DNA from 4 places in the Pseudomonas siliginis genome. Region 3 is predicted to be linked to each of the others. Evidence: predicted binding sites of a transcription regulator. Region 3 holds the regulator's gene; each other region holds the start of a gene.
What was found. The regulator sigma-54, encoded in region 3, starts transcription at its own class of promoters, with help from an activator protein. The targets are predictions, from matches to a motif close to ANTGGCATNNANNTTGCTNT.

Region 1 (4,495 bases), 1.0 Mb from region 3:
TTTTATGCCTGCAAAAAGGGTTAACCGGGATCCACGTGGCGAGGGGATTTTATCCCCGCTCGGCTGCGCAGCAGTCGCGAAGTCCAAACTTCAATCTACCTGGCATATCACTGTGGAAGGTTTGGGGCTGCTGAGCAGCCCAGCGGGGATAAATCCCCTCGCCACAAAGGCTCCCCAAGGCCTCGGCAATCCTCAGCGCAACGCGGCGATGGCGTCTACCGATTCACGAATCAGCGCCGGGCCTTTGTAGATGAAGCCCGAATAGATCTGCACCAGGCTTGCACCGGCGGTGATTTTCTCCGCCGCGTGCTTGCCTTCGGTAATCCCGCCCGCAGCAATGATCGGCAAACGCCCGGCCAATTCGCCCGCCAGCACCTTCACGGTATGGGTGCTCTTTTCACGCACCGGCGCACCCGACAGACCGCCCGCCTCGTCGCCATGCTCCATGCCTTCGACGCCGACACGACTCAAAGTCGTATTGGTGGCGATCACCGCATCCATGCCGGTTTCGATCAAGGCTTGGGCGACCTGCGCAGTTTCTTCGTCGGTCATGTCCGGCGCGATCTTGATCGCCAGCGGCACATGCTTGCCGTGACGCAGAGCCAGTTCGGCGCGGCGCGTGGCCAGGTCCGCGAGCAATTGCTTGAGCGAGTCGCCGAACTGCAGGCTGCGCAGGCCCGGGGTGTTTGGCGAGCTGACGTTGACGGTGACGTAGCTGGCGTGGGCGTAAACCTTGTCCAGGCAGATCAGGTAATCGTCGACCGCGCGCTCGACCGGGGTGTCGAAGTTCTTGCCGATATTGATGCCCAGCACGCCCTGGTATTTCGCCGCAGCGACCCGCGCCAGCAGGTTATCCACGCCAAGGTTGTTGAAGCCCATGCGGTTGATGATCGCCTCGGCTTCCGGCAGGCGGAAGATCCGTGGTTTCGGGTTACCCGGCTGCGGACGCGGGGTCACGGTGCCGATTTCGACAAAGCCGAAACCCAGTTGCGCAAAGCCGTCGATGGCCGCGCCGTTTTTGTCCAGACCTGCCGCCAGCCCTACCGGGTTCGGGAACTCCAGCCCCATGACGGTCACCGGCATTTTCGCCGGAGCCTTGCACAGCAAGCCGTTGAGGCCCAAACGTCCACCCGCGCCGATCAGATCCAGCGACAGATCGTGGGAGGTTTCCGGGGAAAGTTTGAACAACAGCTGACGGGCCAGGGTGTACATGGGCGGCAATGACTCGGGCGGCGAAAAGAGGCGGCGATTATAGCCGGGCATCGTCCCCCGGCGCGAGGCGCCTGCGCGAATCAGGCGACTGGCATATGCCTTGCACCACCCCGCTCATCAGTCTGCCGACCAATGACGGCGCGCAGGCCAGGACAATGGCGTCGTCCCCGGGTTTTGCCTGCGCAGAATCCGGGACGACGTTTTTTTTGAGGTAGCGTATGAACGAAACGTCCTTGGGGCCTTTGGCCTGGGTCAATGGCAGCGATGCGCCGGAGAAGAGCGCGATCAATCTCGGCTTCATGGCGCTGAGCGACTGCGCCTCGGTGGTGGTCGCCGCCACCCAGGGCTTCGCCCAGCCCTACGGCCTGACGCTGAACCTCAAACGTCAGGCCTCATGGGCCAACCTGCGCGACAAACTGGTCAGCGGCGAACTGGATGCCGCGCACAGCCTGTACGGACTGATTTACGCGGTGCACCTGGGCATCGGCGGCGTCGCCCCGACCGACATGGCAGTGCTGATGGGCCTGAACCAGAATGGCCAGAGCCTGAACCTGTCCCATGGTTTGCAACAGGCTGACGTGAACAGTCCTGAAGCGCTCGATCGGCATGTGCACCAAAGCCGCGCAAAACTGACCTTCGCCCAGACCTTCCCCACCGGCACCCATGCGATGTGGCTTTATTACTGGCTGGCGAGCCAGGGCATTCATCCGTTGCAGGACGTCGACAGCGTGGTAGTGCCGCCGCCGCAAATGGTCGCGCACCTGCAAGCCGGGCGCATCGACGGCTTTTGCGTCGGCGAACCGTGGGCGGCCAGCGCCGTGCAGCAGAATCTCGGTTTCACCCTGGCGACCAGCCAGAGCATCTGGCCCGACCACCCGGAAAAAGTCCTCGGCTGCACCCGGGAATTTGTCGAGCAATACCCCAACACCGCGCGGGCGCTGGTCATGGCCATTCTTGAGGCCAGCCGCTTCATAGAAGAAAGCCCGGAGAACCGCCGCAGCACCGCGCAATTGCTCAGCGCCGCCGAATACCTCGACACCCCCGCCGCCTGCATCGAGCCGCGTTTCATGGGGGATTACGCCGACGGCCTCGGCAATCGCTGGCAGGATCCGCATGCGCTGCGTTTTCATGGCGATGGCGAGGTCAATCTGCCGTACCTCTCCGACGGCATGTGGTTCATGACCCAGTTTCGTCGCTGGGGTCTGTTGCGCGAGGATCCGGATTATCTGGCCGTCGCCCGTCAGGTTCAGCGTCTGGATCTGTATCGCGAGGCCGCCAGCGCGGTCGGTGTTGCGACTTCGTACGCAGACCTGCGCAGCAGCCAGTTGCTCGACGGCAAGGTCTGGGACGGCAGCGACCCGGCGGGCTATGCGCGCAGTTTCAAACTGCACGCCCTGAACGACACCGCCCCCCTTCTCGCCCAGCGCTGACAGGAGACCGCGAACATGTTGCGCATTCTGCTGATCAACGACACCGCGAAAAAAGTCGGACGCCTGAAAGCGGCGCTGACCGAGGCCGGCTTCGAGGTAATCGACGAGTCCGGCCTGACCATCGACCTGCCGGCGCGCGTCGAAACGGTGCGCCCGGACGTGATCCTGATCGATACCGAGTCACCGAGCCGCGATGTCATGGAGCAAGTGGTGCTGGTCAGCCGCGACCAGCCCCGGCCGATCGTGATGTTTACCGACGAACATGACCCGGGGGTGATGCGTCAGGCGATCAAGTCCGGGGTCAGTGCCTACATCGTCGAAGGCATTCACGCACAACGGTTGCAGCCGATTCTCGACGTGGCGATGGCGCGCTTCGAGAGTGACCAGGCTTTGCGCGCGCAATTGCAGGCGCGCGATCAGCAACTGGCCGAGCGCAAGCGCATCGAACTGGCCAAGGGGTTGCTGATGAAGATGAAGGATTGCAACGAGGAACAGGCCTACACGCTGATGCGCCGCCAGGCGATGAGCCGCCAGCAGAAGCTGATTCAGGTGGCGGAGCAGATCATTGCCATGAGTGAGTTGCTGGGCTGAAATTTTCGCTGCAAATCAAGAGCCCCTCACCCTAGCCCTCTCCCGGAGGGAGAGGGGACCGACCGCGTTGTCTTGCGCTGTCCGCCGACCTGAACGACCGAGTCGATTATGGATTCACTCGAAATCGTTCAGATCGGCAAATGATTCGGCCATCCCCCGCTCGGTTCCCTCTCCCTCTGGGAGAGGGCTAGGGTGAGGGGCTTTTGCTTTTCAGCTGTTGGCACAAATCTCGCTAAGTAAACCGCACAGGTAACCAACGGCGGTTGCCCCACCTACGACAAAGACGTCGCTCACCCCGTTCGCCCCCCGGCGAATCAGGTAGCGGCGTTTTTGCGTTTTGGCCCCACAGAACGGGGCCGGTGGTGCGGCCGTGAGGCGCTCCACCTGCTGTGCATGACTCCTTTCGAGACTCTTTTCAGCCGAGGTGCGCGATGAATTCAAGCTTCTGGAAATCCGGCCATACCCCGACCCTGTTCGCGGCCTTTCTGTATTTCGACCTGAGCTTCATGGTCTGGTACCTGCTCGGCCCGCTGGCGGTGCAGATTGCCGCCGACCTGCACCTGACCACCCAGCAACGCGGCCTTGTGGTCGCCACGCCGATTCTGGCCGGCGCGGTGTTGCGCTTCGCCATGGGCATGCTCGCTGATCGCTTGTCGCCGAAGACCGCCGGGCTGATCGGCCAGGTCATCGTCATCTGCGCGCTGTTCGGCGCCTGGAAACTGGGCATCCACAGTTATGAACAGGCGCTGATCCTCGGCCTGTTCCTCGGCATGGCCGGCGCGTCGTTCGCCGTGGCCCTGCCGCTGGCCTCGCAATGGTATCCGCCAGAGCACCAAGGCAAAGCCATGGGCATCGCCGGTGCGGGCAACTCCGGCACCGTGTTCGCCGCGCTGCTGGCGCCAGTGATTGCCGCCGCGTTCGGCTGGAGCAATGTCTTCGGGTTTGCCCTGATCCCGCTGGTCCTGACTTTGGTGCTATTCGCCTGGTTGGCAAAAAACGCTCCCCAGCGGCCAAAACCGAAAGCCATGGCCGATTACTTCAAGGCCCTCGGTGATCGCGACAGCTGGTGGTTCATGTTTTTCTACAGCGTCACCTTCGGCGGCTTCATCGGCCTGGCCAGCGCCCTGCCCGGTTACTTCAACGATCAATACGGTCTGAGCCCGGTGACCGCCGGCTACTACACCGCTGCCTGCGTGTTCGGCGGCAGCCTGATGCGGCCATTGGGTGGCGCGCTGGCCGACCGCTTCGGCGGCATTCGTACC
Region 2 (4,495 bases), 660 kb from region 3:
GCCGGAAGCATTCGATTCTCCTCGTGCGCCTGTTTTACGGCGCGACGTTCTGATAATTAGCTGATCTGCAAGACCCGAGCCATGGCCTGGTCGTCGTCTTTGGCGGTGTTCATCATCTTGACGTGCAACTCGAATTGCTTGGCCAGGGCCAGCACCGAAGTCATTTCTTCCACGGCATTGACGTTGCTCGACTCAAGGAAACCCGAGACCAGTTTGACGTTGGCGTCGGCTTGCGCCGGCTGGCCGTCCTTGGTGTAAATCGAACCGTCGAGGCCTTTGTTCATGTTCTTGATGTCCGGGTTGACCAGCTTGATCCGGTCGACTTCGGCCATGACGCGCGGACCTTCGCCCATTGCGCGAATGCTGATGGTGCCGTCTTCACCGACTTCGACCTGCTGCTCGGGCGGCACGGCGATCGGGCCGCCGTTACCGATCACCGGCATGCCGTTGCCGGCGCGCAGTACGCCGAGGGCGTCGATGTTGAGGCTGCCGGTACGCACGTAGCTTTCACCACCGCTGGGGTTTTGCACGGCGATGAAACCGTTGCCGGATACCGCGACGTCGAGTTCACGACCGGTCTGCACCAGCGATCCCGGCGTGAAGTCGGTGGCAGGACGTTCGCTCATGGCAAACGCGCGCGCCGGAAAGCTGTCGCCGAATACCGGCATCGAACGCGCCTGCTCGAGGTCGCGCTGGAAGCCGTTGGTGGAAATGTTCGCCAGGTTGTTGGCATGCGCCCGCTGCGCCAGTGCGTTCTGGCTGGCGCCGGTCATTGCCACATAAAGGTACTTGTCCACAGTGTTTCCTCTGCATGCCGGACGTTTGCCGCCCACCGCTGTACTGCTCAGCCATAAGCAATTTGCAGACCAACTTTTTATTGGCGGGCGAAGGCCCGGTAAACAGGGGACTTGAGGGGATCGGAGGGCGAATCTGAAATGGGTCGAAGACGAAAAACCGGCGGTGTCATGCCGGTTAGTGGCAATCCTGAGTTCGGCGGGGGATGGAGATCCTGTGGCGAGGGGATTTATCCCCGTTCGGCTGCGCAGCAGTCGCCAAGCCTGCAAATGAGGTCGCTGGGAAGAAAAAGCGGGGCGGCTTCGCCGCCCATCGGGGATAAATCCCCTCGCCACAAAGGCTCTATTTAGCTTTCGGAGGTTTTGCCAACCTCATACTCACGCAACTTGTTGGCAATGGTGGTGTGCGAAACACCGAGTCGCTTGCCCAACTGCCGACTGCTTGGATGCTCGGAATACAGCCGTTCCAGCACCGCTTTCTCGAAGCGCCCGACGATCTCGTCCAGACTGCCGTCGAGGGAAAAATCGCCAAGCGGCTGACGCACGCCATAATCCGGCAGGCGAATATGTTCGGCCTTGACCGTGCCGCCGTCGCACAGGGAAACCGCCTGGAACAGCACGTTCTCCAGTTGCCGCACATTGCCCGGCCAGTGGTAATGGCTGAGGCGATCCATCGCCGCCGGGGCCAGTTTCGGCAGCGGACAGCCGATCTGCCGACTGGCCTGGTCGAGAAAGTGTTCAACCAGCGGCGTCAGACCGTCGAGGCACTCGCGCAGCGGCGGGATGTGCAGCGACAGCACGTTCAAGCGGTGATAGAGATCCTGGCGAAACTCGCCGCGCGCGCACAATTCGGACAAGTCCACCTGCGTCGCGCAGATCACCCGCACGTCCAGATACACCTCTTCATCACTGCCGACGCGACGGAAGCAACCGTCCTGAAGAAAGCGCAGCAATTTGACCTGCAAACGCGGACTCATCTCGCCGACGCCATCGAGAAACAGTGTGCCGCCAGCGGTCAATTCGAGCAGGCCAAGCTTGCCTTCGGCCCGCGCACCTTCGAAGGCGCCGGGGCCGTAGCCGAACAACTCGGTCTCGGCCATCGACTCCGGCAGTCCGGCGCAGTTGAGCGCCATCAACGGTGACTGTCCGCGCGGGCTGGCGAGGTGGCAGGCGCGCGCCAGCAATTCCTTGCCGGTACCGGTTTCGCCTTCTATTAATAGCGGCGCATCCAGCGGCGCCATGCGCCGCGCTTCGCGGACCACGGCGGCCATGACTTTCGAACTTTGAAAGATGCTGTCGAACCCGCGCAGCTCTTGCTTGCGCACATTGTAGATTCGCTCGCCGACCCGATCGGCGCGGTGCAGGGTCAGTACGGCGCCGGCCATGGCCTCGCTGTCGTCGTGTTCCGATTGCAGCGGCGCGATGTCGGCGAGAAAGATGTCGCCCTTGACCTTGACCCGCATGCCGTTGATCCGCGATTTGTTGGCGCGCACCAATTCCGGCAAATCGAAATCCTCGGCGTAGCGCGACAGCGGAATCCCCGGCACCTCATCGACGCGCACCCCGAGCAACTGCGCCGCCGCGCGATTGGCCGCAACGATCGAACCGCCCATGTCGATCGACAGCACCGGAAATTCCAGCGCGCCGAGCAACGCATTCAGTTCCATGTGCCGGCGCTCGCTGGGCATCAGCCCGACGCGTTTGACCCCGAACACCCCGCCGATCGCCTCGAACTTCGGCCGCAACGCCTGGAACTGGATGTTGATCAGATTCGGGCAGTGCAGGTAGATCGCATTGCCATGCTCACCACCCACCTCGCCGCGTGCGACGTTGATCCCGTACGCCACCAGCAGATTGAGGATGTCACGCAGGATGCCGATGCGATTCTGGCAGTGGACTTTGATGCGCATAGAAAAAGGTCCGACAGGTTTGAAAGATAAACACATGTCCTTGTGGGAGCGAGCCTGCTCGCGAAGGCGCCAGCACATCCAGTATCGATGTGTCAGACAGACCGCTTTCGCGAGCAGGCTCGCTCCCACAGGGTTCTGTGGCGCGCCCGGGGCAGATGTTTCTGTCGGGGCACGCAGATAGTTGTCAAGATTATGTGACAGCCCCGACCCTTTTCAAACCCGCCAATCACCGTAAATGCGCATTACCCGACAAAGCGTAACGATAACTTTACGAAATACGCAGAATTTTCCTACGCACACACCGGTCAACATGCTGCACGCCCTGTCACTCTCGGGTATTCCTTTAGCCATCGCTGGACATAACAAAAACGAATTTCCTAGCAGGAGAGCAGCATGAAGCAGACGCAATACGTGGCTCGCGAGCCCGATGCGCAAGGTTTTATCGACTACCCCGCCGAAGAACATGCGGTGTGGAACACGCTGATCACTCGCCAGTTGAAGGTGATTGAAGGTCGTGCGTGCCAGGAATATCTGGACGGTATCGAAAAACTCGGTCTGCCCCACGACCGCATCCCGCAACTGGCCGAGATCAACAAAGTCCTCGGCGAGACCACCGGCTGGCAGGTTGCCCGGGTGCCGGCGCTGATTCCTTTCCAGACGTTTTTCGAGTTGCTTGCCAGCAAGCAATTCCCCGTCGCCACCTTCATACGTACCCGCGAAGAACTCGACTATCTGCAAGAGCCCGACATCTTTCACGAGATCTTCGGCCACTGCCCGCTACTGACCAACCCCTACTTCGCTGAGTTCACCCACACCTACGGCAAGCTCGGCCTGCAGGCGACCAAGGAAGAGCGCGTGTATCTGGCCCGGTTGTACTGGATGACCATCGAATTCGGTCTGGTCGACACCCCGCACGGCAAGCGCATCTACGGCGGCGGGATTCTGTCCTCGCCGAAAGAAACCGTTTATTGCCTGTCGGACGAGCCCGAGCATCAGATTTTCGATCCGCTGGAAGCCATGCGCACGCCGTATCGCATCGACATCCTGCAACCACTGTACTTCGTCCTGCCCAATCTCAAGCGCCTGTTCGATGTGGCCCATGAAGACATCATGGCCATGGTCCGTCAGGGCATGCAGCTGGGCTTGCACGCGCCGAAATTTCCGCCGAAACCCAAAGCCGCCTGAACCGCGACTTTTGCTGACAATTGCGTCTGTCCGTCGCCGCCACTTTGCTTTAGCGTGACGGCATTGACGGCCCACGCGCTTTAATAAAAAACACACTCGTTTTCAGGAATCCACCATGTCGACTTTGAACCAAGCCCACTGCGAAGCCTGCCGCGCCGATGCGCCACAAGTCAGCGACGAAGAACTGCCGATCCTGATCAAGCAGATCCCTGACTGGAACATCGAAGTACGCGACGGCATCATGCAGCTGGAAAAAGTTTTCCTGTTCAAGAACTTCAAACACGCACTGGCGTTCACCAACGCCGTCGGCGAAATCTCCGAGGCCGAAGGTCACCACCCGGGCCTGCTGACCGAGTGGGGCAAAGTCACCGTGACCTGGTGGAGCCATTCGATCAAAGGCCTGCACCGCAACGACTTCATCATGGCTGCGCGCACTGACGAAGTCGCGAAGACCGCAGAAGGACGCAAGTGATGCACTTCGACGCCATCGGCCGGGTTCCCGGCGACCCGATTCTCGGTTTGATGGAGGCCTATGCGCAGGATGCCAATCCGCGCAAGTTCGACCTCGGCGTTGGCGTCTACAAGGATGCCCAGGGCCTGACGCCG
Region 3 (4,495 bases):
CCATCGCGAATCTGGCTGTTCGTGTTCGCCATCATCGCGCACAACATTCCGGAAGGCATGGCGGTTGGCGTATCTGCCGGAGGCGGGATGGCGGACGCCGACAGTCTGGCGATGGGCATTGCGTTGCAGGATGTGCCGGAAGGACTGGTGATTGCTCTGGTGCTGGCCGGGGCGGGAATGTCGCGGGTCAGAGCGTTTCTGATCGGCGCGGCGTCGGGGCTGGTCGAACCGATATTTGCGCTGCTGTGTGCGTGGCTCGTGAGTCTGGCTCAGGTGCTGTTGCCGTTGGGGCTGGCACTGGCGGCGGGGGCGATGTTGCTGGTGGTGACCCACGAAGTGATCCCGGAATCGCGCCGTCATGGGCATGACAAGCTGGCCAGTCTGGGCCTTCTGATCGGGTTTTGTCTGATGATGGTGATGGATACGGCGTTGGGGTGAATGGAGGCGAGGAACAGTGTCCCCGCCTCGAGGATTATTCACCTTCGTCGAAATACCTTTCGATCAGATCGACCAATGCGTCCATGGCTTCCTGAGCCTGTTCGCCTTCGGTGCTCAAATGGATCTTGGTGCCTTTACCCGCCGCGAGCATCATCATTGCCATGATGCTCTTGCCGTCGACAGTCGTTTCAGGTGTGCGTCCCACTCGGATCGTGCAGTCTGGATACTGACCCGCCACGCCGACAAATTTGGCCGATGCCCGGGCATGCAGGCCCAGCTTATTGATGATTTCGATTTCACGAGCAGGCATCGCGGTGTAAATCCTTTAGGTGAGGTCGCGGTGGCGAACCTGGACGTTCTTCAGGGTTTTCTGCAGGGCCTGACCCAGTCGTTCGGTCAGGTAGACGGAGCGGTGATGCCCGCCGGTGCAGCCAATGGCAATGGTGACGTAGGCGCGGTTGCTGGCGGCGAAGCGTGGCAGCCACTTGTTCAGGTAGGCGTAGATGTCCTGATACATTTCTTCGACATCCGGCTGCTGCGCCAGGTACTCGGCCACCGGTGCATCAAGGCCCGACTGAGCGCGCAGCTCCGGTTTCCAGTACGGATTGGGCAGGCAGCGCACGTCGAACACCAGGTCGGCGTCGACCGGCATGCCGCGCTTGAAGCCGAACGACTCGACCAGAAACGCCGTACCGGGCTCCGGTTGATTCAACAGGCGCAACTTGATGGTGTCGCGCAGTTGATACAGATTCAGACTGGTGGTGTTGATCTTCAGGTCGGCCAGATCGGCAATCGGACCGAGCAGGGCGGTTTCGTCGTGAATCGCCTCGGCCAGTGAGCGATTGGCGTTGCTCAGCGGGTGACGACGACGGGTCTCGGAAAAACGCTTGAGCAGGGTTTCTTCATCGGCGTCCAGGTACAGCACATCGCACTTGATATGCTTGGCACGCACGTCTTCGAGCAACTCAGGGAAACGTGACAGATGGCTGGGCAGGTTGCGCGCATCGATCGACACGGCGACCAGCGGCTGCGCCAGTTCCGTGTGAATCAGCGCCCGCTCGGCCAGTTCCGGCAGCAAACCGGCCGGCAGATTGTCGATGCAGTAGTAGCCGTTGTCCTCAAGGACATTCAGGGCGGTACTTTTACCCGAGCCCGAACGGCCACTGACAATGATCAAACGCATGATTAGTGCCCGTTCTGCTCGTCCAGTACGACCTGGTACAAGGCTTCATTGCTCGGAGCGCTGCGTAGCTTGTCGCGCACTTCCTTGCGGTCGAGCATGCTGGCGATCTGGCGCAACAACTCCAGATGCGCGTCGGTTGCGGCTTCCGGGACCAGCAATACGAACAACAGGTCCACCGGAGCGCCGTCGATGGCGTCGAAATCGATCGGGGCTTCGAGGTGCAGCAGGGCGCTCACTGGCCCCGCGCAGCCCTTGAGGCGGCAGTGGGGAATGGCGATGCCGTTGCCAAAACCGGTGGAGCCGAGTTTTTCACGGGCGATCAGCGCCTCGAAGACATCCTGCATCGCCAGATCCGGCACTTCGCGGTGGATCAGGTTGGCAATCTGTTCGAGGGCTTTTTTCTTGCTGCCGCCCGGCGCGTTCACTTGGGAACGGCCGGGGGTCAGGATGGTTTCAAGTCGGATCATGGATAGGGGTGTTAACGACCGGTCGCGCCCTGGAGGAGGCTCTGGGTCTTTTCCTTATGCTTTTTGAGTTGGCGATCCAGCTTGTCGGTAAGTGAGTCGATCGCAGCGTACATGTCGGTATCTTCTGCGTTGGCGACCACTTCGCTGCCGGGGATATGCAAGGTGGCTTCGATCTTCTGCTTCAGCTTTTCGACGCACATCGTGACCTGCACGTTGGTGATCTTGTCGAAATGTCGCTCCAGTCGCTGGAGTTTTTCCTCGATGTAGGAACGCAGAGGTTGGGTCACTTCCAGTTGGTGTCCACTGATGTTGACTTGCATACAGCTTCTCCTTCGTTGCCAGTGCATAAAGCGGCAGGCCGAAAAGCCTGCCACTGGAACGCTGTAACGTGGCTTACATCAACCGCTTGCGTTCGCTCGAAGGCGCGATTCCGAGGGATTCGCGGTACTTGGCGACGGTGCGGCGAGCCACCTGAATGCCTTGTGCCTCCAGTAAACCAGCGATCTTGCTGTCACTCAACGGCTTTTTCTGATTTTCCGCAGCGACCAGTTTCTTGATGATCGCGCGGATCGCCGTGGACGAGCATTCGCCGCCTTCGGAGGTGCTGACGTGGCTGGAGAAAAAGTATTTCAGCTCATAAATACCGCGCGGGGTATGCATGAATTTCTGTGTGGTCACCCGGGAAATCGTCGATTCGTGCATGCCGACCGCTTCGGCGATGTCATGCAATACCAACGGCTTCATCGCTTCGTCGCCGTATTCGAGGAAGCCGCGCTGATGTTCGACGATCTGCGTGGCCACTTTCATCAGGGTTTCGTTGCGGCTCTGCAGGCTCTTGATGAACCAGCGGGCTTCCTGCAACTGGTTGCGCATGAAGGTGTTGTCGGCGCTGGTGTCGGCACGCTTAACAAACCCGGCGTACTGGGCATTGACGCGCAGGCGTGGCACCGATTCCTGGTTCAGCTCGACCAGCCAGCGCTCGTTGTCCTTGCGCACGATCACATCGGGAATGACGTATTCGGCTTCGGTTGATTCGATCTGCGAGCCCGGACGCGGATTGAGGCTCTGTACCAGCTCGATGACCTGGCGCAGCTCGTCTTCCTTGAGCTTCATCCGGCGCATCAACTGGCTGTAATCGCGGCTGCCGAGCAGGTCGATGTAATCGGCGACGAGGCGCTTGGCCTCGGTCAGCCACGGCGTCTTCGCGGGCAGCTGGCGCAATTGCAGCAGCAGGCATTCGCTGAGGTTGCGTGCGCCGATACCGGCGGGCTCGAATTGCTGGATGCGATGCAGGACGGCTTCGATTTCGTCGAGCTCGATGTCCAGTTCCGGATCGAACGCTTCAAGAATTTCTTCGAGTGTTTCGTCCAGATAGCCCTGATTGTTGATGCAGTCGATCAGGGTGACAGCGATCAGGCGATCGGTGTCGGACATCGGTGCCAGGTTCAGTTGCCAGAGCAGATGGCTTTGCAGGCTCTCGCCGGCGGACGTGCGGGTGGTGAAATCCCACTCATCGTCATCGCTGCTGGGCAGGCTGCTGGCGCTGGTCTGGTAGACGTCTTCCCAGGCGGTATCCACTGGCAGTTCGTTGGGGATGCGCTCGTTCCAATCGCCATCCTCGAGGTTATCCACCGTCGGGGCGGTTTCCTGGTAGGAGGGTTCCTGGATTTCGGCGGGCTTCTGTTCGGCGTTGTCGGCCAGCGGATCGGCGTTGTCGAAGTCGTCGCCTTCTTCCTGGCGCTCGAGCATCGGATTGGATTCCAGAGCCTCCTGGATCTCCTGTTGCAGGTCCAGGGTCGACAATTGGAGCAGGCGGATGGCCTGTTGCAGCTGCGGTGTCATCGTCAGCTGCTGGCCCATTCTCAAGACTAGCGATGGTTTCATGGCAGGGGCTTAACACCTTATTCGCCGGCGCTTTGCGCCATCCACTACAGGGCGCCGAAGCGCCAAACTTAAGCAAATTATATGCCTGAAACTGAAGTGTTTGCCTAGAGCGCTGTAACAATTAAAGCGGATAAATGCGCCTTGAATCGATACAGCGCTGTCGCGCTTACAGGCGGAACTCGTGACCCAGATACACTTCCTTGACCAGATCGTTGGCCAGGATGGTCTCGGCATCGCCTTCAGCGATCAGTTGACCGTCGTTGACGATGTAAGCGGTTTCGCAGATATCCAGCGTCTCACGCACGTTGTGGTCGGTGATCAGCACGCCGATGCCCTTGGCCTTGAGGTGATGGATGATCTGCTTGATGTCGCCGACCGAGATCGGGTCGACACCGGCGAACGGTTCGTCGAGCAGGATGAACTTGGGTGCAGTGGCCAGGGCGCGAGCGATTTCCACCCGGCGACGCTCACCGCCGGACAGGCTCATGCCGAGGTTGTCGCGGATGTGGCTGATGTGGAATTC
Region 4 (4,495 bases), 2.6 Mb from region 3:
GGGAGGATGTCAGGCGTCGGGAAAATGTCGTTTGAGCGTTCATACGAGTTAAAAAGCAAGCGCCGTGCCGTTTAGCAATGAATGTGCGTCGCAACAACACTTGGCGTTGGTGTAGGAGTCTGGGCATGGCTGGTGTAATGGATTCGGTGAACCAGCGCACGCAACTGGTAGGGCAGAATCGCCTCGAGCTGCTGTTGTTCCGTCTCGACGGGCCGCAGCTCTACGGGATCAACGTGTTCAAGGTACGGGAAGTGTTGCAGTGCCCGTCCCTGACGTTGATGCCCAAATCCAGTCCTGTCGTGTGCGGGGTAGCGAATATACGGGGAGCGACCATTCCGATCCTGGATCTGGCAATGGCAACGGGCTCCGGTGCGTTGAAAGACAAGAACAGTCCGTTCGTGATCATCACGGAGTACAACACCAAGACCCAGGGTTTCCTGGTCCGCTCGGTGGAGCGCATCGTCAACATGAACTGGGAAGAGATCCATCCGCCACCCAAGGGTACCGGCCGCGATCACTACCTGACCGCTGTGACGCGGGTTGACAATCAGTTGGTCGAAATCATCGACGTCGAGAAGGTGCTGGCCGAAGTGGCGCCGACGCCGGAAGCGATTTCGGTGGGCGTGGTCGATGTCGAGACGCAGACCAAGGCGTTGTCGCTGCGGGTGCTGACGGTCGATGACTCGTCGGTGGCGCGCAAGCAGGTCACGCGTTGTCTGCAGACCATCGGTGTCGAAGTGGTGGCGCTGAACGACGGCAAGCAGGCGCTGGATTACCTGCGCAAGCTGGTCGACGAGGGCAAGAAGCCGGAAGAAGAGTTCCTGATGATGATTTCCGACATCGAGATGCCGGAGATGGACGGGTACACCCTGACGGCGGAAATCCGCGGCGACGCACGCATGCAAAAGCTCCATATCATCCTGCATACTTCGTTGTCGGGGGTATTCAATCAGGCGATGGTGAAGAAAGTCGGTGCTGATGACTTCCTGGCCAAATTCCGTCCTGATGACCTCGCATCCCGGGTAGTCGACCGGATCAAAGCAGCAGATATCAGCTAGGGGCCTTCTGCCCCTGGCGGTCAACACGATTTAAGAGGCGGCATCATTGTCTACGGGTAATTTGGATTTCGAACAGTTCCGGGTCTTCCTGGAAAAAGCCTGTGGCATTCTGCTCGGTGAAAACAAGCAGTATCTGGTCTCGAGCCGTCTCAACAAACTGATGGAGCAGCAAGGCATCAAGTCCCTGGGTGAGCTGGTACAGCGCATCCAGACCCAGCCGCGCAGCGGTTTGCGCGAGCAGGTGGTCGATGCCATGACGACCAACGAAACCCTGTGGTTTCGCGACACCTATCCGTTTGAAGTCTTGAAGAACAAGGTACTGCCGGAAGCGATCAAGGCCAGCCCCAACCAGCGTCTGCGGATCTGGTCGGCGGCCTGCTCGTCGGGACAGGAACCGTACTCGCTGTCGATGTCGATCGACGAGTTCGAGCGCAGCAACCTGGGTCAGTTGAAGATGGGTGTGCAGATCGTTGCCACCGATCTGTCGGGCCTGATGCTCAACAACTGCAAGACCGGCGAGTACGACAGCCTGGCCATCGGTCGCGGTCTGTCGCCGGAACGCCTGCAACGCTACTTCGACCCGAAAGGGCCGGGGCGCTGGGTGGTCAAGGCGCCGATCAAGAGCCGGGTGGAATTCCGCTCGTTCAACCTGCTCGACAGCTATGCGGCGCTGGGCAAGTTCGACATCGTGTTCTGCCGCAACGTGCTGATCTACTTCTCTGCCGAAGTGAAGAAGGACATCCTGTTGCGCATTCACAGCACGTTGAAGCCGGGTGGGTACCTGTTCCTTGGCGCTTCGGAAGCGTTGAACGGATTGCCGGATCATTACCAGATGGTTCAGTGCAGCCCGGGGATTATCTACAAGGCGAAATAAGCGGTTTGCGCTGATACAAAAACGGGAGGCCCGCAAAGGCCTCCTTTTTTTATGCCCGAATTCTTTTCCACGAACCCCCTGTCGGAGCGAGCCTGCTCGCGAAAGCGGTCTGTCCATAAGACAGTTGGCGCCTGACACGCCGCCTTCGCGAGCAGGCTCGCTCCCACAGGGATCTGCGCTGACCTGGCAACGACGGCAAGCGGCAGAAAAGCGGCATCCGGCGGTAACCGGTTGCCGCTTTTCTGGCATTGCCGCTTTGCCTGTCAGGCGCAAAGCCCCGGAATACGGGGCTTTGTTCATTTGGCACGGCGCTTGCTAAAGCTCAGATACGAAAAACCGGTCACCTGAAGGTTCCCGACATGAGCATCAGCTTCGACAAAGCGCTGGGCATTCACGAAAAGGCATTGGGCTTCCGCGCCCAGCGTGCCGAAGTGCTGGCCAACAACATCGCCAACGCCGACACCCCGAACTACAAAGCGCGGGATCTGGATTTCTCCAAAGTGCTCGAAGCACAGACCGAGAAGACCAAGACCGGCGGCCACTTTGCCCTGAACATGACCAACAGCCGGCACATCGAGGCTGAAGGGCTGGGCAACGGCGACGAGTCGCTGATGTATCGCACGCCGATGCAGCCTTCGATCGATCAGAACACCGTCGACGCTCAACTGGAACAGTCGAACTACGCGGAAAACGCTGTCGGCTTCCAGGCCAGCTTCACCTTGCTCAACAGCAAATTCAAAGGGCTGGTGTCAGCCCTGCGCGGAGAATAATCCATGTCCCTGTCCAGCGTTTTCAACATTGCCGGCAGCGGCATGAGCGCGCAGACCACGCGTCTGAACACCGTGGCTTCGAACATCGCCAACGCCGAAACCGTTTCGTCGAGCATCGACCAGACCTACCGCGCCCGTCATCCGGTGTTCGCCACCATGTTCCAGGGCGGCCAGGCCGGCGGCAGCAATTCGCTGTTCCAGAACCAGGACGCGGCCGGGCAGGGCGTGCAGGTGCTTGGCGTCGTCGAAGACCAGAGCAACCTCGAAGCGCGCTACGAGCCGAACCATCCGGCCGCCGACGCCAAGGGCTACGTCTACTACCCGAACGTCAACGTGGTGGAAGAAATGGCTGACATGATTTCCGCGAGCCGCTCGTTCCAGACCAACGCGGAAATGATGAACACCGCCAAAACCATGATGCAGAAGGTACTGACCCTCGGTCAGTAATAAGGGGCGACTGCAATGAGCGTTACGGATACCACCAGCAGCCTGAGCATGAACGACATCCTGGCCAACTCGTCGAAGAAGGCCAGCAGCACGACGTCGGGCGGCATCGCTTCGGCGACCAACAGTGCCACCGGCGGCCAGGCGCTGGGCAAGGATGCTTTCCTGCAATTGCTGGTCACCCAGCTGAAAAACCAGAACCCGCTCGACCCGCAGGACAACAGTGCCTTCGTCGCGCAGTTGGCGCAGTTCAGCAGCCTTGAAGGCATCACCACGCTGAACTCCACTGTCAGTGGCCTGGCCGGCAACTACAACTCGTCGCAGGCGTTGCAAGCGTCGTCGCTGGTCGGTCGCAACGTGATCGTGCAGACCAACACCGCCCAGCTCGATGACCCGAGCAAAGGCCTGACCGGTTCGGTCACCGTGCCTTCGTCGATTGCCGGCGGCACCGTGACCATCACCGACAAGGACGGCAAGACCGTGCGCACCATCGACCTGGGCAGCCGCGCTGCCGGCGATGCCAGCTTCACTTGGGACGGCAAGGACACCGCCGGCACCGTGGTTCCGGTCGGCACTTACACGTTCAAGGCCAACGCACCGATCAACGGCACCGCGACCGACCTGGCGACCTACCTGCCGGCGACCGTCAACAGCGTGACGATCAGCCAGACCGGTGGCGAGCTGATGCTCAACCTGGCCGGCAAGGGCACCGTTGCCCTGTCCAAAGTACAAACCATTGGTATATAGAGCCGACTAACCCGGCACGAAGGAGTGGAACATGTCTTTTAACATCGGCCTTAGCGGTCTCTATGCCGCCAACAAACAACTCGACGTCACCGGCAACAACATCGCCAACGTCGCCACCGCCGGTTTCAAATCCTCGCGCGCAGAATTCGAAGACGTCTATTCGTCGACTCGTCTGGGCAGCGGCAGCAAAGTGATCGGCAACGGCGTGCGCCTGGCCAACGTTTCCCAGCAGTTCACCCAGGGTGACATCAACAACACTGGCAACGTGCTGGACATGGGCATCAACGGTTCCGGTTTCTTCACCATGAGCAACAACGGCTCGATTTCGTACACCCGTGCCGGTACGTTCAAGGTCGACAACGCCGGTTACATCACCAACACCGACTACACCTCGCGTCTGCAGGGTTACGGTGTGGATGCCAACGGCAAGATCATCAACGGCGTGTTGACCGATCTGAAGATCGACACCTCGAACCTGGCGCCGAAGTCGTCTTCTTCGGTGACCTCGAGCATCAACCTCAATTCGTCTTCGCCAGTGATCGTTGATACCGGCGCCAGCGCCGTCAAGTTTGATCCGTCGAAGCCTGAGACTTACACCAAGT

Region 1: NF676_RS09615 (CmpA/NrtA family ABC transporter substrate-binding protein) is a predicted target of sigma-54. The motif match lies at 1,300-1,319, and genes of this name have one in related genera.
Region 2: NF676_RS07885 (flagellar basal body rod protein FlgF) is a predicted target of sigma-54. The motif match lies at 852-871, and genes of this name have one in related genera.
Region 4: flgB (flagellar basal body rod protein FlgB) is a predicted target of sigma-54. The motif match lies at 2,232-2,251, and genes of this name have one in related genera.

What each region holds. Positions count from the first base shown of each region.
Region 1 covers NZ_CP099598.1:2,023,784-2,028,278, reverse strand. Annotated here, with positions in the region: gene NF676_RS09620 (quinone-dependent dihydroorotate dehydrogenase) at 193-1,212, opposite strand; gene NF676_RS09615 (CmpA/NrtA family ABC transporter substrate-binding protein) at 1,431-2,642, shown strand; gene NF676_RS09610 (ANTAR domain-containing response regulator) at 2,658-3,233, shown strand; gene NF676_RS09605 (nitrate/nitrite transporter) at 3,665-4,495, shown strand, end outside.
Region 2 covers NZ_CP099598.1:1,657,905-1,662,399, reverse strand. Annotated here, with positions in the region: gene flgG (flagellar basal-body rod protein FlgG) at 1-11, opposite strand, end outside; gene NF676_RS07885 (flagellar basal body rod protein FlgF) at 57-797, opposite strand; gene NF676_RS07880 (sigma-54-dependent phenylalanine hydroxylase transcriptional regulator PhhR) at 1,142-2,704, opposite strand; gene phhA (phenylalanine 4-monooxygenase) at 3,098-3,889, shown strand; gene NF676_RS07870 (4a-hydroxytetrahydrobiopterin dehydratase) at 4,005-4,361, shown strand; gene NF676_RS07865 (amino acid aminotransferase) at 4,361-4,495, shown strand, end outside.
Region 3 covers NZ_CP099598.1:1,002,106-1,006,600, forward strand. Annotated here, with positions in the region: gene NF676_RS04845 (ZIP family metal transporter) at 1-438, shown strand, start outside; gene NF676_RS04850 (HPr family phosphocarrier protein) at 473-748, opposite strand; gene rapZ (RNase adapter RapZ) at 764-1,621, opposite strand; gene ptsN (PTS IIA-like nitrogen regulatory protein PtsN) at 1,624-2,088, opposite strand; gene hpf (ribosome hibernation-promoting factor, HPF/YfiA family) at 2,100-2,408, opposite strand; gene NF676_RS04870 (RNA polymerase factor sigma-54) at 2,482-3,972, opposite strand; gene lptB (LPS export ABC transporter ATP-binding protein) at 4,139-4,495, opposite strand, start outside.
Region 4 covers NZ_CP099598.1:4,395,627-4,400,121, reverse strand. Annotated here, with positions in the region: gene flgA (flagellar basal body P-ring formation chaperone FlgA) at 1-43, opposite strand, end outside; gene NF676_RS20235 (chemotaxis protein CheV) at 126-1,058, shown strand; gene cheR (protein-glutamate O-methyltransferase CheR) at 1,105-1,932, shown strand; gene flgB (flagellar basal body rod protein FlgB) at 2,292-2,702, shown strand; gene flgC (flagellar basal body rod protein FlgC) at 2,706-3,149, shown strand; gene flgD (flagellar hook assembly protein FlgD) at 3,165-3,893, shown strand; gene flgE (flagellar hook protein FlgE) at 3,925-4,495, shown strand, end outside.